One region of the Ornithinibacillus sp. 4-3 genome, then DNA from elsewhere that is predicted to be linked to it. Evidence: predicted binding sites of a transcription regulator. Region 1 holds the regulator's gene; the other holds the start of a gene.
The links. Region 1 encodes CtsR, which represses protease genes until heat stress. Its sites were predicted from a motif close to ATGGTCAATAAAGGTCAAACA; they were not measured.

Region 1 (15,144 bases):
TTAAGTCCCGCAACGAGCGGAACCCCTAACCTTAGTTGCCAGCATTAAGTTGGGCACTCTAAGGTGACTGCCGGTGACAAACCGGAGGAAGGTGGGGACGACGTCAAATCATCATGCCCCTTATGACCTGGGCTACACACGTGCTACAATGGATGGAACAGAGGGCAGCGAAGCCGCGAGGTGAAGCAAATCCCATAAAACCATTCTCAGTTCGGATTGTAGGCTGCAACTCGCCTACATGAAGCCGGAATCGCTAGTAATCGCGGATCAGCATGCCGCGGTGAATACGTTCCCGGGTCTTGTACACACCGCCCGTCACACCACGAGAGTTGACAACACCCGAAGTCGGTGAGGTAACCTTTTAGGAGCCAGCCGCCGAAGGTGGGGCCAATGATTGGGGTGAAGTCGTAACAAGGTAGCCGTATCGGAAGGTGCGGCTGGATCACCTCCTTTCTAAGGATAGAAACGGAACATCTAACAAGGTTTAGATGAAAACATTACTGAGTTGTTCGGTTCAGTTTTGAGGGAGCAAATCTCTCAAAACCGATAAAATTTCTGCTTCAGCGTGTTGTGATAGCTGACAGGGCAGAATTTTTACATTTGTACCTTGAAAACTAAATAAGAGTAAAGTAACAACGACATCAAACCGAAAAAGTCATGTACGTTCGTACATGCAGATGAAAAAGAAACAAAGCTTATTCATTAAGTAGCTAGTTAAGTGAACAAGAGCGCACGGTGGATGCCTTGGTACTAGGAGCCGAAGAAGGACGGGACTAACACCGATATGCCTCGGGGAGTTGTAAGTAAACATTGATCCGGGGATTTCCGAATGGGGAAACCCACTACTCGTAATGGAGTAGTACATCTAACTGAATAGATAGGTTAGATGAGGCAGACCTGGGGAACTGAAACATCTAAGTACCCAGAGGAAGAGAAAGCAAAAGCGATTTCCCAAGTAGCGGCGAGCGAAACGGAAACAGCCCAAACCAGAAAGCTTGCTTTCTGGGGTTGTAGGACATTCCAATAGGAGTTATCAAGAAGTGTTTTAAACGAATCGATCTGGAAAGATCAGCCAAAGAAGGTAACAGCCCTGTAGTTGAAAAGACATTTCCTCCGGAATGTATCCTGAGTACGGCGGAACACGTGAAATTCCGTCGGAATCCGGGAGGACCATCTCCCAAGGCTAAATACTCCCTAGTGACCGATAGTGAACCAGTACCGTGAGGGAAAGGTGAAAAGCACCCCGGAAGGGGAGTGAAATAGAACCTGAAACCGTGTGCTTACAAGTAGTCGGAGCACGTTATTGTGTGACGGCGTACCTTTTGTAGAATGGACCGGCGAGTTACGATTGTATGCAAGGTTAAGTGGAAGACACGGAGCCGTAGCGAAAGCGAGTCTTAATAGGGCGAATGAGTATGCGGTCGTAGACCCGAAACCGTGTGATCTACCCATGTCCAGGGTGAAGGTCAGGTAACACTGACTGGAGGCCCGAACCCACGTACGTTGAAAAGTGCGGGGATGAGGTGTGGGTAGGGGTGAAAAGCCAATCGAACACGGAGATAGCTGGTTCTCTCCGAAATAGCTTTAGGGCTAGCCTCAAAGGAAGAGTACTGGAGGTAGAGCACTAATTGGGCTAGGGGCCCCCACCGGGTTACCAAACCTAGTTAAACTCCGAATGTCAGATACTTATCTTTGGGAGTCAGACGATGGGTAATAAGTCCATTGTCGAGAGGGAAACAACCCAGACCACCAGCTAAGGTCCCCAAGTATACGTTAAGTGGAAAAGGATGTGGAGTTGCACAGACAACCAGGATGTTGGCTTAGAAGCAGCCACCATTTAAAGAGTGCGTAATAGCTCACTGGTCGAGTGACTCTGCGCCGAAAATGTACCGGGGCTAAACGTATCACCGAAGCTGTGGATTGTTCCGTAGGAACAATGGTAGGAGAGCGTTCTAAGGGCAGAGAAGGTTGACCGAGAGGACAGCTGGAGCGCTTAGAAGTGAGAATGCCGGTATGAGTAGCGAAAAAAGAGTGAGAATCTCTTTCACCGAAAGCCTAAGGTTTCCTGAGGAAGGCTCGTCCACTCAGGGTTAGTCGGGACCTAAGCCGAGGCCGAAAGGCGTAGGCGATGGCCAACAGGTTGATATTCCTGTACCACCTCATATCCGTTATGAGCAAAGGGGGGACGCAGGAGGATAAAGAATCGCACGGATGGAAGAGTGCGTCCAAGCAGTAAGAGAGTCAGATAGGCAAATCCGTCTGACAAGTATCTTGAGCTGTGATGGGGAGGGAAATATAAGTACCGAAGTTCTTGATTCCACACTGCCAAGAAAAGCCTCTAGCCAGGATATAGGTGCCCGTACCCTAAACCGACACAGGTAGGCAAGAAGAGTATTCTAAGGTGAGCGGGAGAACTCTCGTTAAGGAACTCGGCAAAATGACCCCGTAACTTCGGGAGAAGGGGTGCTTCTTGCATGAGAAGCCGCAGTGAATAGGCCCAAGCGACTGTTTATCAAAAACACAGGTCTCTGCGAAGCCGTAAGGCGAAGTATAGGGGCTGACACCTGCCCGGTGCTGGAAGGTTAAGGGGAAACGTTAGTACTTCGTACGAAGCGTAGAACTGAAGCCCCAGTAAACGGCGGCCGTAACTATAACGGTCCTAAGGTAGCGAAATTCCTTGTCGGGTAAGTTCCGACCCGCACGAATGGTGCAACGACTTGGGCACTGTCTCAACGAGAGACCCGGTGAAATTATACTATGCGTGAAGATGCGCATTACCCGCGACAGGACGGAAAGACCCCGTGGAGCTTTACTGCAACTTGATATTGAATGTTTGTGCAGCTTGTACAGGATAGGTGGGAGCCATTGAAACCGGAGCGCTAGCTTCGGTGGAGGCAACCGTGGGATACCACCCTGGCTGCACACACCTTCTAACCCAGGACCGTGATCCGGTTCGGAGACAGTGTCAGGTGGGCAGTTTGACTGGGGCGGTCGCCTCCTAAAGAGTAACGGAGGCGCCCAAAGGTTCCCTCAGAATGGTTGGAAATCATTCGAAGAGTGTAAAGGCAGAAGGGAGCTTGACTGCGAGACCTACAAGTCGAGCAGGGACGAAAGTCGGGCTTAGTGATCCGGTGGTTCCGCATGGAAGGGCCATCGCTCAACGGATAAAAGCTACCCCGGGGATAACAGGCTTATCTCCCCCAAGAGTTCACATCGACGGGGAGGTTTGGCACCTCGATGTCGGCTCATCGCATCCTGGGGCTGTAGTCGGTCCCAAGGGTTGGGCTGTTCGCCCATTAAAGCGGTACGCGAGCTGGGTTCAGAACGTCGTGAGACAGTTCGGTCCCTATCCGTCGTGGGCGCAGGAAGTTTGAGAGGAGCTGTCCTTAGTACGAGAGGACCGGGATGGACACACCTCTGGTGTACCAGTTGTTCCGCCAGGAGCATAGCTGGGTAGCTACGTGTGGCAAGGATAAGTGCTGAAAGCATCTAAGCATGAAGCCTCCCTCAAGATGAGACTTCCCATCATTTTAAATGAGTAAGATCCCTTAGAGACGATAAGGTTGATAGGTCCGAGGTGGAAGTGTGGTGACACATGGAGCTGACGGATACTAATAGATCGAGGACTTAACTAACACATTTCGGTTGTCACACGTTACGATGCACTCTTATTTAGTTTTTAGGGTACAAATTAGACACAACCAACGGTTGTAAAATAACCCTAAAAAGTTTTTAAAAAGTGCTTGCATTTTAAAATGAATAAGCATATAATAAAACTTGTCCTTCAAAAACGGAGGAGCTATTTTTTAGCAAAATATTGGTCTGGTAGTAATAGCAGAGAGGTCACACCTGTTCCCATGCCGAACACAGTAGTTAAGCTCTCTAGCGCCGATGGTAGTTAGGGGTTACCCCCTTGTGAGAGTAGGACGCTGCCAGGCTAGTATCAATTACATACCGGAGGATTAGCTCAGCTGGGAGAGCACTTGCCTTACAAGCAAGGGGTCGCAGGTTCGAGCCCTGCATCCTCCACCATTGTATGCCGGTCTAGCTCAATTGGTAGAGCAACTGACTTGTAATCAGTAGGTTGGGGGTTCAAGTCCTCTGGCCGGCACCACTTTAACGAGCCATTAGCTCAGTTGGTAGAGCATCTGGCTTTTAACCAGAGAGTCGAAGGTTCGAGTCCTTCATGGCTCACCATTTGCGGGTGTGGCGGAATTGGCAGACGCGCTAGACTTAGGATCTAGTGTCTTACGACGTGGGGGTTCAAGTCCCTTCACCCGCACCAAGCAAACATAATCAAGCGGAAGTAGTTCAGTGGTAGAACATCACCTTGCCAAGGTGAGGGTCGCGGGTTCGAGTCCCGTCTTCCGCTCCAAACGAACATTGCCGGGGTGGCGGAACTGGCAGACGCACAGGACTTAAAATCCTGCGGTAGGTGACTACCGTACCGGTTCGATTCCGGTCCTCGGCACCATTGTTTTTTGCGCCCGTAGCTCAATTGGATAGAGCGTTTGACTACGGATCAAAAGGTTAGGGGTTCGACTCCTCTCGGGCGCGTTTTATATCGGGAAGTAGCTCAGCTTGGTAGAGCACTTGGTTTGGGACCAAGGGGTCGCAGGTTCGAATCCTGTCTTCCCGACCATTTTTAAAACTAAATGCTTTTTTGTTTTGGGGCCTTAGCTCAGCTGGGAGAGCGCCTGCCTTGCACGCAGGAGGTCAGCGGTTCGATCCCGCTAGGCTCCACCATTTTTTTGCTCTTTGAAAACTGAACAGAACAACCAGTAATGTCAAGAAAAGCGTAAAGTTTTTCTTTTACAACGTAACAAAGCTAAGAAACACAAACTTTTTTGGAGAGTTTGATCTTGGCTCAGGACGAACGCTGGCGGCGTGCCTAATACATGCAAGTCGAGCGCAGGAAGCAGACTGACCCCTTCGGGGTGACGTTTGTGGAATGAGCGGCGGACGGGTGAGTAACACGTGGGCAACCTACCTGTAAGATTGGGATAACTCCGGGAAACCGGTGCTAATACCGAATAATCTTTTCCATCGCATGAAGGAAAAGTGAAAGATGGTTTCGGCTATCACTTACAGATGGGCCCGCGGCGCATTAGCTAGTTGGTGGGGTAAAGGCCTACCAAGGCAACGATGCGTAGCCGACCTGAGAGGGTGATCGGCCACACTGGGACTGAGACACGGCCCAGACTCCTACGGGAGGCAGCAGTAGGGAATCTTCCGCAATGGACGAAAGTCTGACGGAGCAACGCCGCGTGAGTGATGAAGGTTTTCGGATCGTAAAACTCTGTTGTTAGGGAAGAACAAGTACGAGAGTAACTGCTCGTACCTTGACGGTACCTAACCAGAAAGCCCCGGCTAACTACGTGCCAGCAGCCGCGGTAATACGTAGGGGGCGAGCGTTGTCCGGAATTATTGGGCGTAAAGCGCGCGCAGGCGGTCCTTTAAGTCTGATGTGAAAGCCCACGGCTTAACCGTGGAGGGTCATTGGAAACTGGAGGACTTGAGTGCAGAAGAGGAGAGTGGAATTCCATGTGGAGCGGTGAAATGCGTAGAGATATGGAGGAACACCAGTGGCGAAGGCGACTCTCTGGTCTGTAACTGACGCTGAGGCGCGAAAGCGTGGGGAGCGAACAGGATTAGATACCCTGGTAGTCCACGCCGTAAACGATGAGTGCTAGGTGTCAGGGGGTTTCCGCCCCTTGGTGCTGCAGTTAACGCATTAAGCACTCCGCCTGGGGAGTACGGCCGCAAGGCTGAAACTCAAAAGAATTGACGGGGACCCGCACAAGCGGTGGAGCATGTGGTTTAATTCGAAGCAACGCGAAGAACCTTACCAGGTCTTGACATCCCGCTGACCGTTATGGAGACATAGCTTTCCCTTCGGGGACAGCGGTGACAGGTGGTGCATGGTTGTCGTCAGCTCGTGTCGTGAGATGTTGGGTTAAGTCCCGCAACGAGCGGAACCCCTAACCTTAGTTGCCAGCATTAAGTTGGGCACTCTAAGGTGACTGCCGGTGACAAACCGGAGGAAGGTGGGGACGACGTCAAATCATCATGCCCCTTATGACCTGGGCTACACACGTGCTACAATGGATGGAACAGAGGGCAGCGAAGCCGCGAGGTGAAGCAAATCCCATAAAACCATTCTCAGTTCGGATTGTAGGCTGCAACTCGCCTACATGAAGCCGGAATCGCTAGTAATCGCGGATCAGCATGCCGCGGTGAATACGTTCCCGGGTCTTGTACACACCGCCCGTCACACCACGAGAGTTGACAACACCCGAAGTCGGTGAGGTAACCTTTTAGGAGCCAGCCGCCGAAGGTGGGGCCAATGATTGGGGTGAAGTCGTAACAAGGTAGCCGTATCGGAAGGTGCGGCTGGATCACCTCCTTTCTAAGGATAGAAACGGAACATCTAACAAGGTTTAGATGAAAACATTACTGAGTTGTTCGGTTCAGTTTTGAGGGAGCAAATCTCTCAAAACCGATAAAATTTCTGCTTCAGCGTGTTATGATAGCTGACAGGGCAGAATTTTTACATTTGTACCTTGAAAACTAAATAAGAGTAAAGTAACAACGACATCAAACCGAAAAAGTCATGTACGTTCGTACATGCAGATGAAAAAGAAACAAAGCTTATTCATAAGTAGCTAGTTAAGTGAACAAGAGCGCACGGTGGATGCCTTGGTACTAGGAGCCGAAGAAGGACGGGACTAACACCGATATGCCTCGGGGAGTTGTAAGTAAACATTGATCCGGGGATTTCCGAATGGGGAAACCCACTACTCGTAATGGAGTAGTACATCTAACTGAATAGATAGGTTAGATGAGGCAGACCTGGGGAACTGAAACATCTAAGTACCCAGAGGAAGAGAAAGCAAAAGCGATTTCCCAAGTAGCGGCGAGCGAAACGGAAACAGCCCAAACCAGAAAGCTTGCTTTCTGGGGTTGTAGGACATTCCAATAGGAGTTATCAAGAAGTGTTTTAAACGAATCGATCTGGAAAGATCAGCCAAAGAAGGTAACAGCCCTGTAGTTGAAAAGACATTTCCTCCGGAATGTATCCTGAGTACGGCGGAACACGTGAAATTCCGTCGGAATCCGGGAGGACCATCTCCCAAGGCTAAATACTCCCTAGTGACCGATAGTGAACCAGTACCGTGAGGGAAAGGTGAAAAGCACCCCGGAAGGGGAGTGAAATAGAACCTGAAACCGTGTGCTTACAAGTAGTCGGAGCACGTTATTGTGTGACGGCGTACCTTTTGTAGAATGGACCGGCGAGTTACGATTGTATGCAAGGTTAAGTGGAAGACACGGAGCCGTAGCGAAAGCGAGTCTTAATAGGGCGAATGAGTATGCGGTCGTAGACCCGAAACCGTGTGATCTACCCATGTCCAGGGTGAAGGTCAGGTAACACTGACTGGAGGCCCGAACCCACGTACGTTGAAAAGTGCGGGGATGAGGTGTGGGTAGGGGTGAAAAGCCAATCGAACACGGAGATAGCTGGTTCTCTCCGAAATAGCTTTAGGGCTAGCCTCAAAGGAAGAGTACTGGAGGTAGAGCACTAATTGGGCTAGGGGCCCCCACCGGGTTACCAAACCTAGTTAAACTCCGAATGTCAGATACTTATCTTTGGGAGTCAGACGATGGGTAATAAGTCCATTGTCGAGAGGGAAACAACCCAGACCACCAGCTAAGGTCCCCAAGTATACGTTAAGTGGAAAAGGATGTGGAGTTGCACAGACAACCAGGATGTTGGCTTAGAAGCAGCCACCATTTAAAGAGTGCGTAATAGCTCACTGGTCGAGTGACTCTGCGCCGAAAATGTACCGGGGCTAAACGTATCACCGAAGCTGTGGATTGTTCCGTAGGAACAATGGTAGGAGAGCGTTCTAAGGGCAGAGAAGGTTGACCGAGAGGACAGCTGGAGCGCTTAGAAGTGAGAATGCCGGTATGAGTAGCGAAAAAAGAGTGAGAATCTCTTTCACCGAAAGCCTAAGGTTTCCTGAGGAAGGCTCGTCCACTCAGGGTTAGTCGGGACCTAAGCCGAGGCCGAAAGGCGTAGGCGATGGCCAACAGGTTGATATTCCTGTACCACCTCATATCCGTTATGAGCAAAGGGGGGACGCAGGAGGATAAAGAATCGCACGGATGGAAGTGTGCGTCCAAGCAGTAAGAGAGTCAGATAGGCAAATCCGTCTGACAAGTATCTTGAGCTGTGATGGGGAGGGAAATATAAGTACCGAAGTTCTTGATTCCACACTGCCAAGAAAAGCCTCTAGCCAGGATATAGGTGCCCGTACCCTAAACCGACACAGGTAGGCAAGAAGAGTATTCTAAGGTGAGCGGGAGAACTCTCGTTAAGGAACTCGGCAAAATGACCCCGTAACTTCGGGAGAAGGGGTGCTTCTTGCATGAGAAGCCGCAGTGAATAGGCCCAAGCGACTGTTTATCAAAAACACAGGTCTCTGCGAAGCCGTAAGGCGAAGTATAGGGGCTGACACCTGCCCGGTGCTGGAAGGTTAAGGGGAAACGTTAGTACTTCGTACGAAGCGTAGAACTGAAGCCCCAGTAAACGGCGGCCGTAACTATAACGGTCCTAAGGTAGCGAAATTCCTTGTCGGGTAAGTTCCGACCCGCACGAATGGTGCAACGACTTGGGCACTGTCTCAACGAGAGACCCGGTGAAATTATACTATGCGTGAAGATGCGCATTACCCGCGACAGGACGGAAAGACCCCGTGGAGCTTTACTGCAACTTGATATTGAATGTTTGTGCAGCTTGTACAGGATAGGTGGGAGCCATTGAAACCGGAGCGCTAGCTTCGGTGGAGGCAACCGTGGGATACCACCCTGGCTGCACACACCTTCTAACCCAGGACCGTGATCCGGTTCGGAGACAGTGTCAGGTGGGCAGTTTGACTGGGGCGGTCGCCTCCTAAAGAGTAACGGAGGCGCCCAAAGGTTCCCTCAGAATGGTTGGAAATCATTCGAAGAGTGTAAAGGCAGAAGGGAGCTTGACTGCGAGACCTACAAGTCGAGCAGGGACGAAAGTCGGGCTTAGTGATCCGGTGGTTCCGCATGGAAGGGCCATCGCTCAACGGATAAAAGCTACCCCGGGGATAACAGGCTTATCTCCCCCAAGAGTTCACATCGACGGGGAGGTTTGGCACCTCGATGTCGGCTCATCGCATCCTGGGGCTGTAGTCGGTCCCAAGGGTTGGGCTGTTCGCCCATTAAAGCGGTACGCGAGCTGGGTTCAGAACGTCGTGAGACAGTTCGGTCCCTATCCGTCGTGGGCGCAGGAAGTTTGAGAGGAGCTGTCCTTAGTACGAGAGGACCGGGATGGACACACCTCTGGTGTACCAGTTGTTCCGCCAGGAGCATAGCTGGGTAGCTACGTGTGGCAAGGATAAGTGCTGAAAGCATCTAAGCATGAAGCCTCCCTCAAGATGAGACTTCCCATCATTTTAAATGAGTAAGATCCCTTAGAGACGATAAGGTTGATAGGTCCGAGGTGGAAGTGTGGTGACACATGGAGCTGACGGATACTAATAGATCGAGGACTTAACTAACACATTTCGGTTGTCACACGTTACGATGCACTCTTATTTAGTTTTTAGGGTACAAAACCTAAAAAAATATGGAAATTCTTTTGAAGCAGAAAAGAATGACCAACAGAAGTTGGTCTGGTAGTAATAGCAGAGAGGTCACACCTGTTCCCATGCCGAACACAGCAGTTAAGCTCTCTAGCGCCGATGGTAGTTAGGGGTTACCCCCTTGTGAGAGTAGGACGCTGCCAGGCCATATTAAAAACTTGTTAGGTATATTTTACTTAACAAGTTTTTTTGTTGTTTATAAATTTTATTTAAATTATCCTCTTTAAAATAATTACAATTCCAATGTTTATTATGTTTTATAGAATATATTGTTCCCCTATTTTAGCAGTATAAAAGGACATTATATAAAAAATAAATGGGTAGTAGATAGTTAGAGAAAAATGAATACCTTATATTTAGCTGATTGTATTGCTAAGGGATTATTTCGCTTTTGAAAAAGGTTCATTTCACCTATTTTCGTCGCTCAGTTCCCAGGTGTTATAAACATCAAAGGTTAAAACACAGAAAGATTGTTTATAATATTTAGTCATGATGGTTGCAAATAAAAGTCAAAATAACGTATAATAAAGTCAAATATAGTCAAAGTCAAAAGAGTTTCATATATGGGCATTGGCTATAAAATGGTAATGTTATTTCAAGAGGTGATATTTTATGAGTAATATTACAGATATTATTGAGCGCTACTTAAAACAGATATTACAGACACAAGGGAAAAACATGATTGAGATTAAAAGAAGCGAAATTGCAGACCAATTTCAATGTGTCCCTTCGCAGATTAATTATGTTATTAAAACACGCTTCACGTTAGAAAAGGGTTATATCATTGAAAGTAAACGTGGTGGAGGAGGATATATTCGCATTTTCCGTATTGAACACCAAGATGAATCAGAATTAATTGATGAATTAATTAGTATGATTAATCCAACAGTTTCACAACAAACAGCGATAAATGTTGTAGAACGGTTATTTGAAAAAGAAATTATTACAAAACGAGAAGCTAAAATTATTTTAAGTGCAATGGATCGAACAGCTATAGCGATTGATTTACCATATCGTGATGAAGTAAGAGCTAGAATATTAACTGCTATTCTTACTTCATTGAAGTTTAATGATAGGTGAGGAGGGAATGAAATGGAATGTCAAGAATGCCATAAACGACCTGCTACCGTTCGCTTTACACAGGTCATAAATGGTACAAAGAAAGAAGTGCATATTTGTGAAGTATGTGCCAAGGAAAAAGGTTATATAACACATAGCGATGATGCATATTCTCTCCATGACTTATTAGCTGGATTATTCAATTTTGATTCCTCACCATTTAAGAAACAGGAATCAACATTCCATGATGTTGATGAAATGGAATGTCCGAAATGTAAAACAACATTTGCAGAATTTAAACGGACAGGTAAGTTTGGTTGTGCAACATGTTATGAGACGTTTGCTCCTCGTCTAGATTCTATTTTTCGCCGAGTGCATAGTGGTAATACAAAACATGATGGGAAAATACCTAGACGTAAGGGCGGAGATTTGCATGTGAAAAAACAAATCGAAGTGTATAAATTGCAAATGCAGGATTTAATTGAAAAGGAAGCTTTTGAAGAAGCTGCTAAGATAAGAGATAAAATTAAAGAATTAAAGACAGCATACATTAAGAAAGATGGTGATCAATCATGAGTTTAAAAGACTTTATGAATGAAGCCATTAGTCCGTGGATGCGTGAATCAGGTCCAGATAGTGATATTGTCTTAAGTAGTCGTATTCGTTTAGCACGTAATTTTGCACAGGAAACTTTTCCACTTGCTGCAAATCAGGGAGAACTAGCTCAAGTATGCAATTTTTTTGAAAATGAATTCGCAATGACATCCCTTGATGAATACGAAGATTTTCAATTTATTTCTATACAGGACTTAACAACAATTGAACGACAAGTGCTTGTAGAGAAACATTTAATTAGTCCGCATTTGGCAAAGCAGTCAAATGCCGCAGCTATATTAATTTCGAAGAATGAGCAAGTCTCTATTATGATTAATGAAGAGGATCATATTCGCATCCAGCTATATTTCCCAGGATTACAGGTGAAAAAAGCGCTAGATGAGGCTTTTAAAATAGATGATTGGTTGGAAGAGAAGATTGATTATGCTTTTGATGAGGAAAAAGGATATTTAACAAGTTGCCCAACAAATGTTGGAACTGGCTTGCGTGCGTCGGTAATGATGCATCTTCCTGCTTTGATGTTAACAAAACAACTAAACCGAATGATTCCAACGATTAATCAGCTAGGCTTTGTTGTTCGTGGTATCTATGGTGAAGGTAGTGGGGCAGTTGGCAATATATTTCAAATCTCTAACCAAATTACATTAGGTAAATCAGAAGAAGATATTGTAGAAGATTTACAAAGCATCGTTACACAATTGATTGAGCATGAAAGAAGAGCACGAAAAGTATTAGTGGAGCAATCAACGGTTAGCTTAGAAGATAGAATTTTTCGCTCTTATGGGACATTAGAACATAGTCGTGTTATTGAATCAAAAGAGGCTGCATCTTGTTTATCAAATGTTCGCCTAGGAATTGATTTAGGAATGATTAATGAGATTCCAAGAAATATTTTGCACGAATTAACAGTACTGACTCAACCAGCGTTTTTACAGCAATATGCGAAAAGAATTTTAAGTGCAAATGAGCGAGATATATTACGTGCAACGCTTATTCGTGAGCGATTGCAATTGGAGAAATAAGGTAAAGATAGGAGGAATTATATATGATGTTTGGGCGCTTTACAGAAAGAGCACAAAAGGTGTTGGCATTATCCCAGGAGGAAGCAATTCGTCTCAATCATAATAATATTGGAACTGAACATATTTTATTAGGCCTGATTCGTGAGGGAGATGGAATTGCAGCAAAGGGTTTACAGGCATTAGGGTTAGAAACAGAAAAAATTCAAGAAGAAGTAGAAAAACTAATTGGTGTAGGCAATCAACCAATGCAGACGATTCATTATACACCACGTGCTAAAAAGGTTGTAGAATTATCCCAAGATGAAGCGCGTAAGCTTGGTCACTCCTATGTAGGTACAGAGCATATTTTGCTTGGTCTTATTCGTGAAGGTGAGGGTGTCGCTGCACGTGTGTTAAATAACCTTGGAATTAGCTTAAATAAGGCCCGTCAGCAAGTGTTACAGTTATTAGGTACAAATGAGTCGCAAGCTGCTAAACATGGCCGCAATCAAGCTTCTAGTGCAAGTACACCGACATTGGATTCTTTAGCGAAGGATTTAACAGCGAGTGTAAGTGAAGGAAAGATTGATCCAGTTATTGGTCGTGATATAGAAATTCAACGTGTTATCCAAGTATTAAGTCGTCGTACGAAAAATAATCCAGTATTAATAGGGGAGCCAGGAGTAGGGAAAACAGCGATTGCTGAAGGATTGGCTCAACAAATTGTAAATAATGAGGTTCCAGAAATCTTACGTGAAAAGCGTGTAATGGTTTTAGACATGGGGACAGTAGTAGCTGGTACGAAATATCGTGGTGAATTTGAAGACCGTTTAAAAAAGGTCATGGATGAAATTCGTCAGGCGGATAATGTTATTTTATTTATTGATGAATTACACACTTTAATTGGTGCTGGTGGCGCAGAGGGTGCTATTGATGCATCAAATATTTTAAAACCATCCTTATCTCGTGGTGAACTTCAATGTATTGGAGCAACGACATTAGATGAATATCGTAAATATATTGAAAAAGATGCTGCACTAGAGCGTCGTTTTCAGCCAATTCAAGTAGATGAGCCTACTGCTGAAGAGGCAGTTCAAATTTTACATGGTTTACGTGATCGTTATGAGGCACATCATCGTGTGACTATTACTGACGAGGCGATTGAAGCAGCTGTGAGCTTATCTAATCGTTATATTTCTGATCGTTTTTTACCGGATAAGGCAATTGACTTAATTGACGAAGCAGGATCTAAGGTTCGTTTGCAATCTTACACTATTCCACCTAATTTAAAAGAGCTAGAAGAACAATTAGAGGAAGTTCGTAAGGAAAAGGATGCAGCGGTGCAAAGCCAAGAGTTTGAAAAAGCAGCATCTCTTCGTGATTCTGAGCAAAAATTACGTGATGAATTAGATAAGATGAAGAATAAATGGCAAGAAACGCAAGGGCAAGAGGACGCAGAGGTAACAGTAGATGATATTGCCGCTGTCGTTTCCATCTGGACAGGAATTCCTGTATCGAAAATGACAAAAGGTGAATCTGTAGAACTACTGAATTTAGAGAAAACACTTCATGATCGCATTATTGGTCAGGAAGAAGCAGTCACAGCAGTAGCAAAAGCGATTCGTCGTGCTCGTGCAGGCCTAAAAGATCCAAAACGTCCTATCGGTTCATTTATCTTCTTAGGTCCAACAGGAGTTGGTAAAACAGAGCTTGCTAGAACGTTGGCAGAAGCTATGTTTGGTGAAGAAGATGCGATGATTCGTATTGATATGTCTGAATATATGGAGAAGCATTCTACCTCTCGTCTTGTGGGATCTCCTCCAGGCTATGTTGGTTATGAAGAAGGCGGTCAGTTAACGGAAAAGGTAAGAAGGAAACCGTATTCTGTCATTCTTCTAGATGAAGTGGAAAAGGCACATCCAGAAGTATTCAATATTTTATTACAAGTATTAGAAGATGGACGTTTAACAGACTCCAAAGGAAGAGTAGTTGATTTCCGTAATACAGTTATTATCATGACTTCAAATGTCGGTGCAAGTGAATTGAAGCGTAATAAGTATGTTGGCTTTAACCTTGGCGAAGAAGGCCGAGAGCATACGGATATGAAGAAGAAAGTAATGAATGAAATGAAAAAGGTGTTTCGTCCGGAGTTTTTAAACCGTATTGACGAAACAATTGTTTTCCATTCTTTAGAGAAGAAGCATATGAAAGAGATTGTTGTGCTTATGGTTGCGGAATTGAAGAAGCGCTTAAATGAATTAGATATTGATTTTTCTATCACAGATAAAGCGATAGAAAAGATTGCTTCTGAAGGCTTTGATCCAGAATATGGTGCTAGACCATTACGTCGCTCGATTCAGAAGAATGTAGAAGATCTATTATCTGAAGAATTGTTGAAAGGTACGTTTACAAAAGGACAAAAGGCTAAAATTGGTTTAAATAGCAAGGGAGACTTTATTGTTTTATCATAAAAGTCAAAGAGACTGGGACAAAAGGAAAAACTAAGCTTGAAATCCGAACAGTATTCAAATGAAGCGTAGGAAAAATACGTAGACTCCTCGTCGGCTAAAGTCGGTCACGTCCTGTGACCAACGCCGACACTAGGACATCGTGTCCGTCGTGGGAGAAAGGCCTAGGCGAGACCTTGGAGTGCACAGCACGAGTCAGACGAGTACGCCACATCACGAGAGCAACGTCTGCATTAGGACGTCCTGTCCGTCGAGGCTCTCCAGCCGCCCATGGAAAGCGAAGTATATTTCCGAAGCGGGTATTTGCTCAATTTGTTTGGAATTAGC
Region 2 (15,144 bases), 990 kb from region 1:
TGTTTGAATGGTCTCCTGGTATTGTTAACTTTATATTAAATGCTTTTTTACTTGCGATTGGTTATAAATTTTTCAGCAAACGTACTGTCTACTACACAATTGTTTCTATTATCGCTACATCTACGTTCTTGCATTTTGATGTAGATATTGGCCTTGGCGTCAATGGAGACACTTTATTAGCAGCATTATTTGCTGGTGTTGCTGTTGGAATAGGTTTAGGATGTATTTTCCGTGCAGGAGGAACTTCAGGAGGTTCTGCCATTCTAGCACAGCTTGCTAATCAATTTCTTGGCTGGTCATTAGGAAAAGGTATGCTTGTTATTGATATCGTAGTCATTGCTGGTTCCGCATTTATTATCGGACAAGAAAAAGCCATGTATACCTTAGTCTCTGTTTATGTCGGTGCTAAAGTAATTGATATTATGATTGAAGGTGCTAATGAGCGTATCGCTGTCCTGATTATTTCTAGCTATCCAGACCGCGTATTAAAAGAATTAACAGACCAAATGGCACGTGGTTTGACATTATTAGAAGGAAAAGGTGGCTACTCTCAAACAAATAAAGAAGTGATTTATATCGTGATCAACAAACCGGAAATTGTTCAATTAAAAAATATTGTTTCCGAAATTGACGAAAATGCTTATGTCACAATCCATAATGTACAAGAAGTCCTTAGAAAAGGTTATAAAGGGCGATAAATACTTAACTTTCCTAACAGTCCGTTACGCTTGGGCTGTTATTTTTATTCGAATTTGTTAATGGTAAATCTATGCTCTAAACAATATTATCTATTTTTGATATGCTATAGAAAGTGTGTTTTTAATAATATGGTATCGAAGGAGATTTTATATGGCTTGGATCTATGTTTTATTTGCAGCTATTGTCGAAGTATTCTGGGTTATTGGCTTAAAATATTCAGACACTATTATTGAATGGCTTAGAACAGGAATAGCGATTGTTTTCAGCTTCTTCTTTGTTTTAAAAGCTTGTGAGAAATTACCTGCTGGAACTGTTTATGCAGTATTTACAGGCTCCGGTGCTGCAGCGATTGCTTTGATTGATTTTATCTTTTTTGATGCGGCATTTTCGGTTGCTAAAGCATCATTTATCGGATTAATTATCATTGGTGTCATTGGTATTAAAATAACGACACCTGAATGATGATGTAAGCAAATTAAAATTACATTGATATATGGAGGATTAACAAATGGCTTGGATTTTTCTGATGCTCGCCAGTGTTGGGGAAATTATTGGCGTAACATGCATCAACCTATACATACAACAGAAAAAGATTTTTTGGTTATTTGGTATTGTCCTTGCTATGGGACTTGGCTTCTTTTGTTTATCCATAGCAATGAATGAAATTGATTTGGGAACAGCATACGCTATTTGGACAGGTCTAGGAGCTGCTGGAGCTGTACTCATAGGAATTATCTTTTTTAAGGAATCAGCTGGATGGAAACGACTTTTCTTCTTAACTTGTATTATATCTGGCGCAGTTGGCCTAAAATTTTTAAGTTAAATATAGGTGCGTGTCTGATACACCCCTTCTTCCTGTGCATAGGCTATTACTGGTAGTCATTATCAGATGAAAGGGGTTATTTTTATGAGAAATTTCCGTAGAGGTCGTTGTCATTGTCCACAGCCTACAAAGCAAATGGTGCATCCTACAAAAGAAAATGTTGTACATTGCTGTTCCGAGGAAACTGTTAAACATATACATCCTTCCAATACGACTTATGTCAATCATCATCTTGTAAAAAATGTACACGAGTATCCACATTCTACAACAATGGCAAATACGTTTAATTCTGTTGATATTTATGGAGGGTCTTATCAAGTGCCATCTCCTAATAATTCGGTAGCTGGTGCAATGAGTCCACCTCCTGGATCAGTAGGTGGAGCGATGAGCCCATATCCTGGATCGGTAGCTGGTGCAACAAGTCCAATGCATCACTGTTGCCCTCCTAATAACCAAGTGGGTGGAGCACAATCCGGTCGACCGCCTAAATGGTGCTAATTTGATTCATTAAAATTTAATCACTTCACAAAAAGAATTAATATATATTCCTTGCCAGTGAAGTGATACCTCTCCTCCCATACTATAAAAATACAACTTGGGAGGAGTTACATATGTAATTTTGAGTAGCTTGGCTCAAATATTCTTTATAACTCTGCGAAAATAAAAGCCTCCTCCCCTATAAAAAGACAAGCCTTGAAAAAAATATCAATTATCAAAATCATTCAAGTGAAAAAATAAATAAAAATAGGTATGATTAGTTTAATAATACATAGATCAATAGAAATTAGGTGCCAATGTGAAGATTTATATTCTCTTATTTTTTGTGATGGTTTTTTGGGGATTTAACCTTTCAGCAGTCAAAGTATTAGTTTCAAGTATCGACCCCATTCTTTTAACGGCTGTACGAATTTTTGTAGCTGGAATCTCGGTATTAGTCATTGCTTATTTTCTAAATGTGTTTCGTCTACCAACAAGAAAAGAATTAAAGACTATCATATTTATTGGTATTTTCAACGTTATTATACATCATACTATTCTTAGTCTTGGCATCCATTACACCTCTGGAGTAAATAGCGGGCTAATCCTAGGAACTGGGCCATTATTAACTGTTATTCTCTCGATTATTTTCTTGAAGGATCGAGTAACTAGACTCCGTGTATTAGGTTTTATTTTAGGTTTTGTAGGAATTGGAATTACAACCGTAGGCGCTGGTGATGGATTTAGCGCTTTATCTATGGGTGATTTATTTGTTTTTATTGCTATTTTATCTCAAGCAATCAGCTTCATCTTAATCAGTAAATTAAATCCAGACTTTGATCCTCGTTTACTTACTGGATATATGCTTGTTATTGGTTCCTTCTTCATCTTTGTGACAAGCCTATTTATGAAAAAAGATTTAGGACAACTTTCTTATCTATTTTCCTGGAAGCTCGGACTTGTCTTTTTGTTTAGTGCAGTTGCTTGTACTGCGTTTGGTCATATGACCTATAATTATGCAATCAAACAAGTTGGTCCTGTAGAATCAGCAATTTTTGTTAATTTAAACACATTCTTCTCCATTCTTGGAGTAGCATTATTTCTTGGTGAGCCAGTCTATATGAATCATATCGGAGGAATGTTACTTATTCTAATCGGTGTATTTATAGGTTCTGGAGCCATGGATTACTTGTTAAGGAAACGGCGAAGCGTAAATTGAAAGATTGTCACATAAGTTTCACATAATAGTCAACAGGCGTTCGAACATTCTGGCCTCCTAAAATGTTATACTATGTTTAGTATTGATCTTTATATGTTATATTTTGTTTAACATTATCAAAGCCAGACGTAGTGTTCCAATTTAAAGGAGGTCCTATCATTGTTGCCAATAGAACGCCAAAAGCGTATCCAAGAACTGATTCTCCAAAAGCAAAATATGAAAATCTCTGAACTAAGTACTTTATTAAATGTTTCTGAAATGACCATCCATCGTGATATTAAACCATTAATTGATCAAGGCATTGTCATAAAAACATTCGGCGGTATTACTGTAGCCAATGAAAAGAAACCTAAAGTAGTTAGTGATGAAGAATGTATTTATTGCGGTAGAATTACTAATAAAAGATTGGCATATCGTATCTTTTTGTCAAACAACCGAACTGAAGTCACTTGTTGTGCTCATTGTGGTCTATTAAGACATCATCAGCTTGGCGATGATGCTGTTCAGGCAATTTGCCATGACTTCTTAAAGCATACGACAATTAGTGCCCCACTCGCATGGTACGTGATGGACACTTCTATTGAAATTGGTTGTTGTCAACCTCAGGTTTTATCATTTGAAATGGAAGAACATGCCAAAAAGTTTACTAAAGGATTTGGTGGAAGTGTATACAACTTTCAAGATGCAATCAATGTACTTCTAAAGAAAATGAATGGCGATACGTCTTGCTGCCATAAGTAGTTACAAAAACTATATGATGGAGGGAAGATATAGTAAATGAAATACGCTCGACTCGTAATGTTTGGTATGATTTTACTTCTTACTGCATGCGGAGCTTCCTATGATGAAATTGAACCAAATATGTCTAGATCAGTAAACGATTTTGAATTCACAACAGAAAGCAATGAATCATTATCCTTAGAAGATTTAAAAGGAGATTGGTGGATTGCAGATTTTATTTTTACAAATTGTGAAACTGTCTGTCTACCAATGACCTATCATATGTCTGAATTACAAAATCGTCTAGCTGATAATGGGTTAGATATTCGGCTTATTTCTTTTAGTGTTGATCCAGATTATGATACACCAGAAGTATTAACAGCTTATGCAGAGGAGTATGCTGCAGACTTATCCAACTGGTCTTTTTTAACAAATTATGATTTCCAAACGATTAAAGAGCTTTCTATCAAGTCTTTTCAAGCTGCTTTAAAAGAACCAGAAAGAGGTTCTGATCAAGTATTACATGATACTCGCTTTTTCCTTGTTTCTCCAGAAGGTGAGACGATAAAAGGGTATGATGGACTAGACATTAACTCACTTGATGAAATTATTGATGATTTATTAGTGTTACATTCAAACTGATTAAACGGTGGAGATAAATATGATAAAGAAAAGGGTTTTATTTTTTGCTTTTTTAACATTCATTCTTTTCTTAACAGCTTGTGGAAAAGGTGAAATCGAATCGAATATGGCTAAGCAAACACCTGATTTCAGCTTTACCAATCAAGAAAATGAAGCATTTGGTTCAGAAGATTTAGAAGGAAAATGGTGGATTGCAGACTTTATATTTACCAATTGTACGACCGTCTGCCTTCCGATGACTTATAACATGTCACAATTACAAATTATGCTAGAAGATGAAGGAATCGACGCAGAATTAGTATCCTTTACTGTAGATCCAGATGTAGATAACCCAGAAGTCCTAAAAGATTATGCCGAAAGCTATAACGCCGATTTATCTAATTGGACATTTCTAACTGGCTATGACTTTGAAACAATTCAAGAGCTCGCATTAGATCCTTTTATGACAGGCGTGAAACAAGAGCCTGATAGTGATCAAGTCACACATGGCGTACGATTCTTTTTAGTCAATCCAGAAGGTGAAGTTATTAAAAATTATATGGGTACAGATTTAGAAGAAATGGAAAAGATTGTAGAAGACTTGAAAAAGGTTTTCTAAATCTATCATATTTTTAGGAGGCTTCTTATAAATGCTAAAATATTTAAAACTATTTTCATTTTTACTTATAGCAATAGCTTTAGTTGCATGTGGTAGTGAAAACAACGAAGTTAATGAAAATAATGAAGATGAAGAATTGCCTATGGTTGAAGTGGAATTTGAAGTACCAGAACATGTAGAAGTTAATGAAACAGTTACCTTAAAAGCAACCGTAATGTATGGTGATGAGCTATTGACAGAAGTGGATGAATTGAACTTTGAGTATTGGAAAGATGACGATAAAGAAAATAGCATTACAGAAGATTCGATTAACCAGAATGATGGTACATATACATTGGATGTAGCTTTTGAAGAAGATGGTGTTTACTCTATCTATGCACATACGACAGCTAAGGAAATGCATACAATGCCCTTGAGAAAAATTACGGTTGGTAGCGGAACTGGAGAGCATGAGGAAGATCATGATGCAGATCATAGCCACGACCACCATCATGCAGAAGGCTTCCACCTTCACTTTATGGAAGTAACAGATGCTAAAGTAGATGAAGAAATTATGCTAATGGTTCATTTACAAATGGATGATCAGCCACTCGAAAATGCTAAGGTTCGTTATGAAATCATAAATGAGTCAGATACGAATTGGGCTGACGCAGAAGAAACAGTTGCCGGAGAATATGTTGGTAAACATACATTTGAGGAAGCTGGAACTTATTCGATACAAATTCATGTAGAAGATGATGAAGATTTACATGAACATGAAACCTATGAAATAGAAGTTCAATAAAAATAGCTGTCGCTTCCTTCTTGTTAGATAAAGCGACAGCTATTTTTTACCTTACTATTTATTCATATCATCTTTTCGTTCTAAAATCGTATCAATTAGACCATAGTCCACTGCTTCTTGAGCTGTCTTAAAGTTATCACGATCTGTATCTTTTTCAATGATTTCAATCGGTTGACCTGTACGTTCTGCTAAAATTTCATTTAATTTCTCACGCATTTGAATAATACGGTTAGCATGAATAGCAATATCTGCCGCTTGCCCTTGTGTTCCGCCTAATGGCTGGTGAATCATTACTTCACTATTTGGAAGTGCATAACGTTTTCCTTTTGCACCAGCAGCAAGTAAGAATGCTCCCATAGAAGCTGCCATTCCTGTACAAATTGTTGATACATCTGATTTAATAAAGTTCATTGTATCGTAAATCGCCATTCCTGCTGTAATAGATCCACCAGGAGAGTTAATGTATAATGAAATATCTTTACCTGGATCTTCCGCTTCTAAGAAGAGTAATTGTGCAACAATAGAGTTTGCTACATTATCATCAATAGCACTACCAAGCATAATAATACGGTCTTTTAATAAACGAGAATAAATATCGTAAGCTCTTTCTCCACGATTCGTTTGTTCAATAACTGTAGGAATTAAATTCATAGTGTTACGTCCTCCTTTATTTTAATTCATTTTTTATGATGAATTAATTTTATCATACATCAAAGGTCAAATAAGGTCAAACCAAATGTTTTATATTTATAGAAAAGAATCATGATGTCAAATCCAAATATTGGAATACCTATTTTATGCAGATGAACTTCATTATTCCCAAAAAAAGGAATATAAAAACCTTTCATAGCATTGTTTTATTCCTGATTCATAATATTGCTGAATAAATGCTTGTACAACATTCTTAATCACGTTATAATTATGAGTATTGCAATGAGGATTTAAGGTCAAATGACTCACTACATAATGAATTTCCATTGTACTTTTTTCATATGCGCCCGTAGCTCAGTTGGATAGAGCAATGGTTTCCGGGACCATGTGCCGGGGGTTCGAATCCTCCCGGGCGCGTTATTTCAGAAAAGTAACTGCACCTCCAGCAAGCTTTGGAAGTGCAGTTTTTATTATGCATTAACCTCAGTATCTTGCTTGCATTTAAATTCTTCAATGCACTGATTACATTTCTGTCATACTCCTGCACTTTGTTCTTTTCTTAACCGTTCAGCAATCTCATCAATCTTCTTCAATCGATGATTGATTCCCGACTTTGAAATTTTTCCACTAGATACTAGTTCTCCTAATTCTTTCAATGAAGCTTCTTGATGTTCCACCCTTACCAGTGCAACTTCTCGCAATTTATCTGGCAATTGGTCTAAGCCCATTTTTTCTTCAATTAGCTTAATATTCTCTATCTGTCTAAAAGCTGCGCCAATTGTTTTATTTAAATTCGCTGTTTCACAATTTACTAGTCGGTTTACCGAATTACGCATATCTCGAACGATACGCACATCTTCAAATTTAAATAGTGCATTATGAGCACCAATAATAATCAAAAACTCTGTGATCTTCTCTGCTTCCTTCATATACGTAATATAACCATTTCGACGTTCTAGTACGCGGGCACGTAAATCAAAGCTATTGAGTAATTCACATAAGGAGTCGTTATGTTCCTTATAATTATTGTAGATCTCCAAATGATAAGAAGAAGTCTCTGGATTATTTATCGATCCACTTGCTAAAAAAGCACCACGTAAATATGCCTTTTTACAGCACTGTTTAGAAAACTTTTCATCTGAGATCGTTCGTACAAATTCATAAGGCTCATGTAAAATATCTAATTCGGAAAGTAATTTTCCTACTTCCTGAACCAGTCGAACGATATAAACATTATTCTTTTTCAAACGCATTTTCCGACGCACAAGTAATTCTACTGTATGTGGATAAATCGATTTTATTAATGTGTAGATACGCCGAGCTATTGCAGCATTTTCTGTTTGGACATCAAGTGAATACTTCCCACGTGAAATGGAAATCGTCCCATTCATTCTAATTAATGCTGCAATTTCAGCACGGGCACAGCAATCATCAATTTCTATTGCTGTTAGCTCTTTTTTTATTTCCGAGGCAAAGGACATCTTAAACCCTCCTTTACTAATAGGATGCCATTTAGTCAATTAACGAATACAATAATTTAGCTATTTTATTTGTATTATGACGAACAGTGCCATCGAAATAATCAATGATGTCTCCTTCAATGATTTGCAAGCCCATTTCAATTAATTGTTCTGTATCATAGATAACTGGCTGTGCATTTTCTTCTGCGTACACATCACGAACTGTTTGTTTAATAGATTCATTATGTACCACAATAGAGTCAACAAGACCGTTTCCGATATGATCACAAATAGCCTGAATATGATCAGACGCAGTAAATCCAGCTGTTTCTCCAGCTTGAGTCATGACATTACAAACATAAACAACTTTTCCTTTTGTATCCTTAATTGCTTGAGATACCTGTGGAATAATTAAGTTTGGTAGAATGCTAGTAAATAGACTTCCTGGTGAAATAACAACTAAATCTGCTTCAGCAATTGCTTTTAAAGCATTTGGTAAAGGTGTAGCTGCTTCTGGTGTTAAGTATACTCTTTTGATTTTCTTATTAGCTAAAGGTATTTTGGATTCTCCTGAAACTGTTGTACCATCTATCATTTCTGCATGCAAAATCATGTTTTCATTAGCGATTGGAAGAATTTCTCCCTTTACATTTAATACGCGAGAGATCTCTTTAATTCCTGTATAAAAATCTCCTGTAATAGATGTCATTGCTGCTAAAAATAAGTTTCCCAACGAATGACCAGATAAGCCATCTCCCATTGAAAAACGGTGTTGAAACAAATTTACTAAAATGGGCTCCGCATCAGATAATGCAGCAATGACATTACGAATATCTCCTGGTGCTGGCATTTCCATATCATTACGAAGTCTCCCTGTACTTCCTCCATCATCAGCAACATTAACAAGTGCAGTTAATTGAATCGGCAAATTCTTTAAGCCTCTTAGTAATACTGGCATTCCAGTACCACCGCCAATTACTACTACATTTGGGGTATTATTTTTCTCCATCTAATTATCCCTTTCTTTTATCAATATCACGATGGGTAATATAGGTTGTATACTTGCCGGACAGCTCATTTGCAAAATCCTCCGCAAGTGTTACTGAACGATGTTGTCCACCTGTACAGCCAATCGCAACGACTAACTGTGACTTCCCCTCTTTCTTATACTGTGGTAAAACAAATTCTAATAAATCAATAATACGTTCCTTGAACTTCTGTGTTTCTGACCATTTTAATACATAAGATGATACTTCGCTGTTTAGTCCTGTTAATGGTTGTAATTGTGGAATATAATGTGGATTAGGTAAAAATCGAACATCAAATACTAAATCTGCATCAATTAAAATTCCATATTTAAAGCCAAATGAAACAAAATGCACAGAGAAAACCTCTTGATGATCTCTCGCATAATGATAAACAATTTTTTCCCGTAATTCTTTTGGCTTTAATGTAGTTGTATCAATAATGCGCTGTGCCCTTCCACGCAAATCACCTAAAATTTCTCTTTCACGTTGAATACCTATAAGAGGCAAACCACCAATTGCTAATGGATGTGAGCGTCTTGTTTCTTTATAACGACTAACCAATGATTCATCCGTTGCATCTAAGAAAATAATATGCTCCTGTATCCAGTCCATCTCATCTAACGAATCCAGCGCCTTAAATAAGGAATCGAAGAATGCTCTTCCTCGTAAATCCATTACTAAGGCGATTTTTTTCATGTTATTCTTTGAGTCCTTCATCATTTCGATAAATTGTGGTAATAAAATTGGCGGTAAATTATCAATACAATAATAGCCAATATCTTCAAAGCTTTGGACAGCTACTGTTTTTCCCGCGCCGGACATTCCAGTAATAATAACTAATTGTTGTTGTGTGTCATCTACCATTACTATTTCCCCCTCATGAAATAGACGAGTCAATCCGATGTTCTAACAACTCTCGATCTTTTGTATATTTAAATGCACCATAGACAACTTGATCCGTTTTCAAAAGGTGCTCAAAAATCTTATAATCGCCTTCTGCCATTGGTAAATTAGGAATTTCTTCTATCTTCACCCATTCAAGCTCTCCCTCTTCACAAAATTCATTTAGAGTTCCTTCAAAGGCATGACTGATAAATGTATGCATCATCCATTCCAAATTTGGTTCTGTAAAAGAAAAAACACCTGCTAATGTTGGTTCTATAAGATGTAATCCTGTTTCTTCTCTATATTCACGAATAATCGATTCTCTTACTGTTTCGCCAGGCTCCATTTTTCCACCTGGAACAGAATACCAGCCACGACTCGGTTTACGAATAAATAATACATCCCCCTGATGAATTAAAATACAATTCGTTACATGTCTCATAATTAACCATCCTTATTCACTGATATATCAATAGCTATGGATTATATTATATCTATTTGTCCTAAACTTTATTATACCTTTAATTAATGGAAAGTAACAGTAAAGAAGAAATGACGTAATGTATCAATAATGTGTCTCGAAAAACACGCAAGATACTTTATAAGCATAAAAAAAAGCACAGGCATATCAATACCTGTGCATCCATTAACTAATATCTATTAAAAAGGGGGGTCAATTAGTTAACTCTAATATACCTGATAATTATTTCCCCCATGTTACAGAAAAGTTAAAATAAAATTACTTTTCTCAACCTTAAATAAAAACTACATTAAAGTGAATATTTATGTGAAACCTCTTAGTTATTTTCTACTTTTTCTTTTGCTTCTAAGTTCTCAATATACTTAATTGCAGATTCAGCAGCAATGCTTCCATCGCCTGTCGCTGTAACCACTTGACGTAATTCTTTCACACGAATATCTCCAGCAGCAAAAATTCCAGGAATAGAAGATTCCATATGTTCATTTGTAGGAATATATCCTTCTTCATCAAGAATGCCTAATGATTTGAACGGTTCACTTAATGGAAGCATACCGATGTATACAAATACTCCATCAATCTTACTGTCATATACTTCATCTGTTTTTGTATTTCTAAAAGTAACAGAACCAACTTTTCCGTTCTCTTCATTGATTTTTTCCACTACTGTATCCCAGATAAAATCAACTTTTTCATTATCAAAAGCACGTTGTTGAATAATTTTTTGTGCGCGTAATTCATCACGGCGGTGTACAACTGTTACTTTATTAGCAAAACGAGTTAAATAAAGACCTTCTTCTACAGCAGAGTCCCCTCCACCAATAACAAATAAATCTTTCTCTTTGAAAAAGGCACCATCACAAACCGCACAATAAGATACGCCACGCCCTGTTAGTACATCTTCTCCTTCAACACCAAGCTTTTTATATTGCGCACCTGCAGCAATAATTAATGCCTTTGCTTTAAATTCTTTGCTGCTTGTTACTACAAGTTTGTAATCGCCATGGTCTTCAACGCTTTTTATATCTCCATATGCATATTCAGCGCCGAATTTTTTTGCATGTTCAAACATTTTATTAGATAGGTCTGGTCCTAAAATTGTTTCAAATCCTGGATAGTTTTCAATATCTTCTGTGTCTACCATTTGACCTCCAGGCATTCCTCTCTCAATCATCAACGTGTCTAAATTAGCACGTGAAGCATAAACTGCAGCGGTCATTCCCGCTGGACCAGCGCCAGCAATAATTACATCATATATTTTTTCTTCTGTCATGATATATCCTCCTTGTTCTACTTGCTTATTATTCAAATTTCATATTTTGAAATATTGTTTAATTATTATTATTATCATTCATTAAGCATCATTGATACCTCTTCTAAACTGTCCATACATTAGTATATAAGAAGTATAACTATCTTGCTATCTTTCTGCTCATAACTAACTTTGTGGTGTAATAGCTTCAATCAGACATTGTTCTAATTCTATTCTGTATTGTTGTTTTTGTGCTTCCGTCCATCCTAGCTTATTATTCATATATCGAATCACATTATGACGATGGCGCTTTAACCAGCTGATATCAAAATAAAGTGCTCCAGTTCGACGAATAAAGAAATCAACAGGCTTATATGCTGCTTCATACTCTATTGCGTAGTTTAGCATTGCAAATGTTACTGGATCTAAATTCTCTTTCCTAGCTTCAGATAAACCACGTACATATAATTGAAAAATAATATCTACATTCGAACCATATCGTTTAATTAAATAAATAGCTTCTCTATGGCTTAAGCCAAAATACATTCCGCGACTTACTTTGTTTTTAATAAATGTTGGAAATCCCTCTGAGCCACCAACATCACCACCAGAAATAGGAATCTTGGCCGTTTCAGATTGAGAATATAAGATACCAATTTCTTCTTTAAACTGTCTAACCACTAAATTAACAACCTTTTCTGCCATTTGTCGATATCCTGTTAGTTTTCCGCCAGCAATAGAAATTAACCCCGATGAAGAAAGAATCATTTCATCCTTTCTGGAGATCTCATCTGGACTCTTCCCTTCTTCTGCGATCAAAGGTCTAATACCTGCCCAGCTTGAATCTACATCATCATCTGTTAATTCTAAATCAGGAAACATCAGATTTACCGCCTGTAATAAATAGTCGCGATCCGATTCTGTTACCTGTGGATATGCAATATGATCCCTATATGTTGTATCTGTTGTACCAACATATACTTTATTTTGACGTGGAATAGCAAAAATCATTCTGCCATCAGGAACATCAAAATAAATAGCTTGCTGTAGAGGAAATACATCGTGATCAAATACAAGATGTACTCCTTTTGTTAAATACAATGTTTTTCCATGCTTAGATTGGTCTAATTCACGTAATTCATCTACCCAAGGTCCAGTCGCATTAATAACTTTTTTTGCAAAGCATTCATATGTTTCGCCAGTAATTTGATCTTCTATTTTTACACCAATTACTTTATTTTTCTCATTATAAATAAAATTAGTAGCCTTCATATAGTTCATTGCAAAAGCGCCTTTTTCAACAGCCTTTTTTATCACTTCAATTGTTAGGCGTGCATCATCTGTTTTATATTCCACATAATATCCAGCGCCTTTTAAACCTTTTTCATTCAGCAGTGGTTCTATTTTTTTAGCTTCATGTGCACTAAGCATTTTTCTCCGTTCCTTCTTTTGCACACCAGCTAATAAATCATAAGTTAATAAACCTAATTTCGTTGACAACGGGCCGAAGGATCCCTTTTTATAAAAGGGTAGAAGCATCCATTCAGGGGTAGTCACATGTGGGCCATTTTCAAATACAATTGCCCTCTCTTTTCCTACCTCTGATACAAGTTTTACCTCTAACTGTTTTAAATATCGTAAACCACCATGCACTAGTTTTGTTGAACGACTGGAAGTACCTGCAGCGAAATCCTGCATTTCAATTAATCCAACTCTCATTCCACGTGTGACAGCGTCTAATGCAATTCCTGCACCAGTAATTCCACCACCAATAACAAGCACCTCTAGTTCTTCTCCTAGTAGCTTTTCGACTTGATCTACTCGATTATTACTTGAAAACAATACCATTGCCCATCACCCACCATCTATTTCTATCTACTTTCTTGGTAAACCATTATCACTACTTATATGAAATAAAATTAAATTGCTTCTAAGTTATACAAAAAATGCAATACAGCAATAATGAATATTCATTTACTGTATTGCGAAAGTTTATTTTCATTAAGCTCAAAGCTCTCTACCTAAATTATAACATCTGTTTAGAATGAAGTTTCACTTTATTTTTAATCTGTGAACATTCTTTTTTCCATTTCTTCTTTTGTATAAATCAATTGCATTGGATTTCCACCAACAAATGCTCCTGGTGGAACATCTTTATGCACTAAAGTGGCTGCCGAAACAATTGCGCCATCTCCAATCGTCACTCCTGGTAAGATGGTTGTATTTGCTCCAATCATTACTTCTTTTCCAATGATTACTTCACCAATTCGATATTCATTAATTAAATATTCATGTGCTAAAATCGTTGTATTATATCCAATAACACTATTAGCTCCAACAGTAATTTTCTCAGGGAACATAACATCTGGGACAACCATCAGCGCAAAAGCAGCTTGCTTTCCTACCTTCATGCGTAAAAATGTGCGATACAGCCAATTTTTCACACGGAAAAATGGTGTATATCGAGCCATTTGAATGATGATAAAATTTTTCACCACTTTCCAAAAGGAAACGGTTTTATATAATTGCCATAATGAATTTGATTCAGTGACAAAAAAACGCTCAGTTTTTCTCATGATTTATTCTCCTACAATCCGTAACAAATCCTTCATATCTTCTAACATATAGGTCGGCTTAAAGGTTGCTAGAAAGTCTTTACCCTTTAATGTCCAAGCAACTCCAGCAGTCAATGTATTCGCATTTTTTCCTGCTTCGATATCATGATAATTATCACCAACCATAATGGTAGTATGTGCTTCAGCGTCTAAAGCTTGCATCGCTTTTAATACGGATTCAGGATGAGGTTTTGAATATTCGACATCATCAACAGTAATAATCGTGTCAAAATATTTGTCTAAACCAGCAATTTTTAGCCCTAGTTCTGCACCTACTCGCTTCTTCGCTGTTACCACGGCTAATTTTATTCCTAATTCCCTTAAACCTATTAGCGTTTCCTCCACGTTTGGAAAAACTTTGATATATTGCTCATGATGCTTATGATTATGTACTTGATATGTTTCCATCATTTTATCTGCTAATTCTGGGTTTAGTTGATGAAAAGTATCCCATAATGGTGGCCCATTAAACTGCATAATTTCTTCCCTTGTAAAGGAATAATTATAAGTTGCAAAAGTATATTCAAAAGAAGCATGTATTAGCTCATTTGTGTCAATTAACGTTCCATCAAGATCGAACAGCACTGTTTGAATATTCATGAACGAAAATCATTCCTTTCTCTGCTATTCTTCCTTATCACTAGTATATAATTAAAAAGCCCTGGACAAAAATATTTTAATCTGTAAAACCCTTAAATACGATCAAATAGTATAGACAATTTTTACTATAGCGCAAGACCCCCACTCAGGAAATATATTCTTTCCAAGTGGGGATTGAACAATAAGAATAGCCTAGTATATTTTACTCGCGGA

Region 2: the regulator CtsR is predicted to act here: its motif matches at 6,676-6,696, upstream of clpP (ATP-dependent Clp endopeptidase proteolytic subunit ClpP).

The regions. Positions count from the first base shown of each region.
Region 1 is NZ_CP162599.1:89,093-104,236, forward strand. Features, by position in the region: rRNA gene AB4Y30_RS00430 (16S ribosomal RNA) at 1-453, shown strand, start outside; rRNA gene AB4Y30_RS00435 (23S ribosomal RNA) at 713-3,635, shown strand; rRNA gene rrf (5S ribosomal RNA) at 3,822-3,938, shown strand; tRNA gene AB4Y30_RS00445 (tRNA-Val) at 3,957-4,032, shown strand; tRNA gene AB4Y30_RS00450 (tRNA-Thr) at 4,039-4,114, shown strand; tRNA gene AB4Y30_RS00455 (tRNA-Lys) at 4,122-4,197, shown strand; tRNA gene AB4Y30_RS00460 (tRNA-Leu) at 4,201-4,285, shown strand; tRNA gene AB4Y30_RS00465 (tRNA-Gly) at 4,301-4,375, shown strand; tRNA gene AB4Y30_RS00470 (tRNA-Leu) at 4,386-4,474, shown strand; tRNA gene AB4Y30_RS00475 (tRNA-Arg) at 4,484-4,557, shown strand; tRNA gene AB4Y30_RS00480 (tRNA-Pro) at 4,566-4,642, shown strand; tRNA gene AB4Y30_RS00485 (tRNA-Ala) at 4,671-4,746, shown strand; rRNA gene AB4Y30_RS00490 (16S ribosomal RNA) at 4,845-6,409, shown strand; rRNA gene AB4Y30_RS00495 (23S ribosomal RNA) at 6,668-9,590, shown strand; rRNA gene rrf (5S ribosomal RNA) at 9,704-9,820, shown strand; gene AB4Y30_RS00505 (CtsR family transcriptional regulator) at 10,287-10,754, shown strand; gene AB4Y30_RS00510 (UvrB/UvrC motif-containing protein) at 10,767-11,309, shown strand; gene AB4Y30_RS00515 (protein arginine kinase) at 11,306-12,370, shown strand; gene clpC (ATP-dependent protease ATP-binding subunit ClpC) at 12,394-14,820, shown strand.
Region 2 is NZ_CP162599.1:1,076,438-1,091,581, reverse strand. Features, by position in the region: gene AB4Y30_RS05340 (YitT family protein) at 1-698, shown strand, start outside; gene AB4Y30_RS05335 (multidrug efflux SMR transporter) at 850-1,161, shown strand; gene AB4Y30_RS05330 (multidrug efflux SMR transporter) at 1,208-1,522, shown strand; gene AB4Y30_RS05325 (spore coat protein) at 1,607-2,020, shown strand; gene AB4Y30_RS05320 (DMT family transporter) at 2,319-3,218, shown strand; gene AB4Y30_RS05315 (DeoR family transcriptional regulator) at 3,378-3,959, shown strand; gene AB4Y30_RS05310 (SCO family protein) at 3,996-4,580, shown strand; gene AB4Y30_RS05305 (SCO family protein) at 4,600-5,178, shown strand; gene AB4Y30_RS05300 (FixH family protein) at 5,210-5,962, shown strand; gene clpP (ATP-dependent Clp endopeptidase proteolytic subunit ClpP) at 6,017-6,613, opposite strand; tRNA gene AB4Y30_RS05290 (tRNA-Arg) at 6,957-7,030, shown strand; gene whiA (DNA-binding protein WhiA) at 7,147-8,094, opposite strand; gene yvcK (uridine diphosphate-N-acetylglucosamine-binding protein YvcK) at 8,126-9,082, opposite strand; gene rapZ (RNase adapter RapZ) at 9,087-9,965, opposite strand; gene AB4Y30_RS05270 (NUDIX domain-containing protein) at 9,979-10,428, opposite strand; gene trxB (thioredoxin-disulfide reductase) at 10,784-11,737, opposite strand; gene AB4Y30_RS05260 (glycerol-3-phosphate dehydrogenase/oxidase) at 11,903-13,564, opposite strand; gene AB4Y30_RS05255 (DapH/DapD/GlmU-related protein) at 13,780-14,292, opposite strand; gene ppaX (pyrophosphatase PpaX) at 14,296-14,931, opposite strand.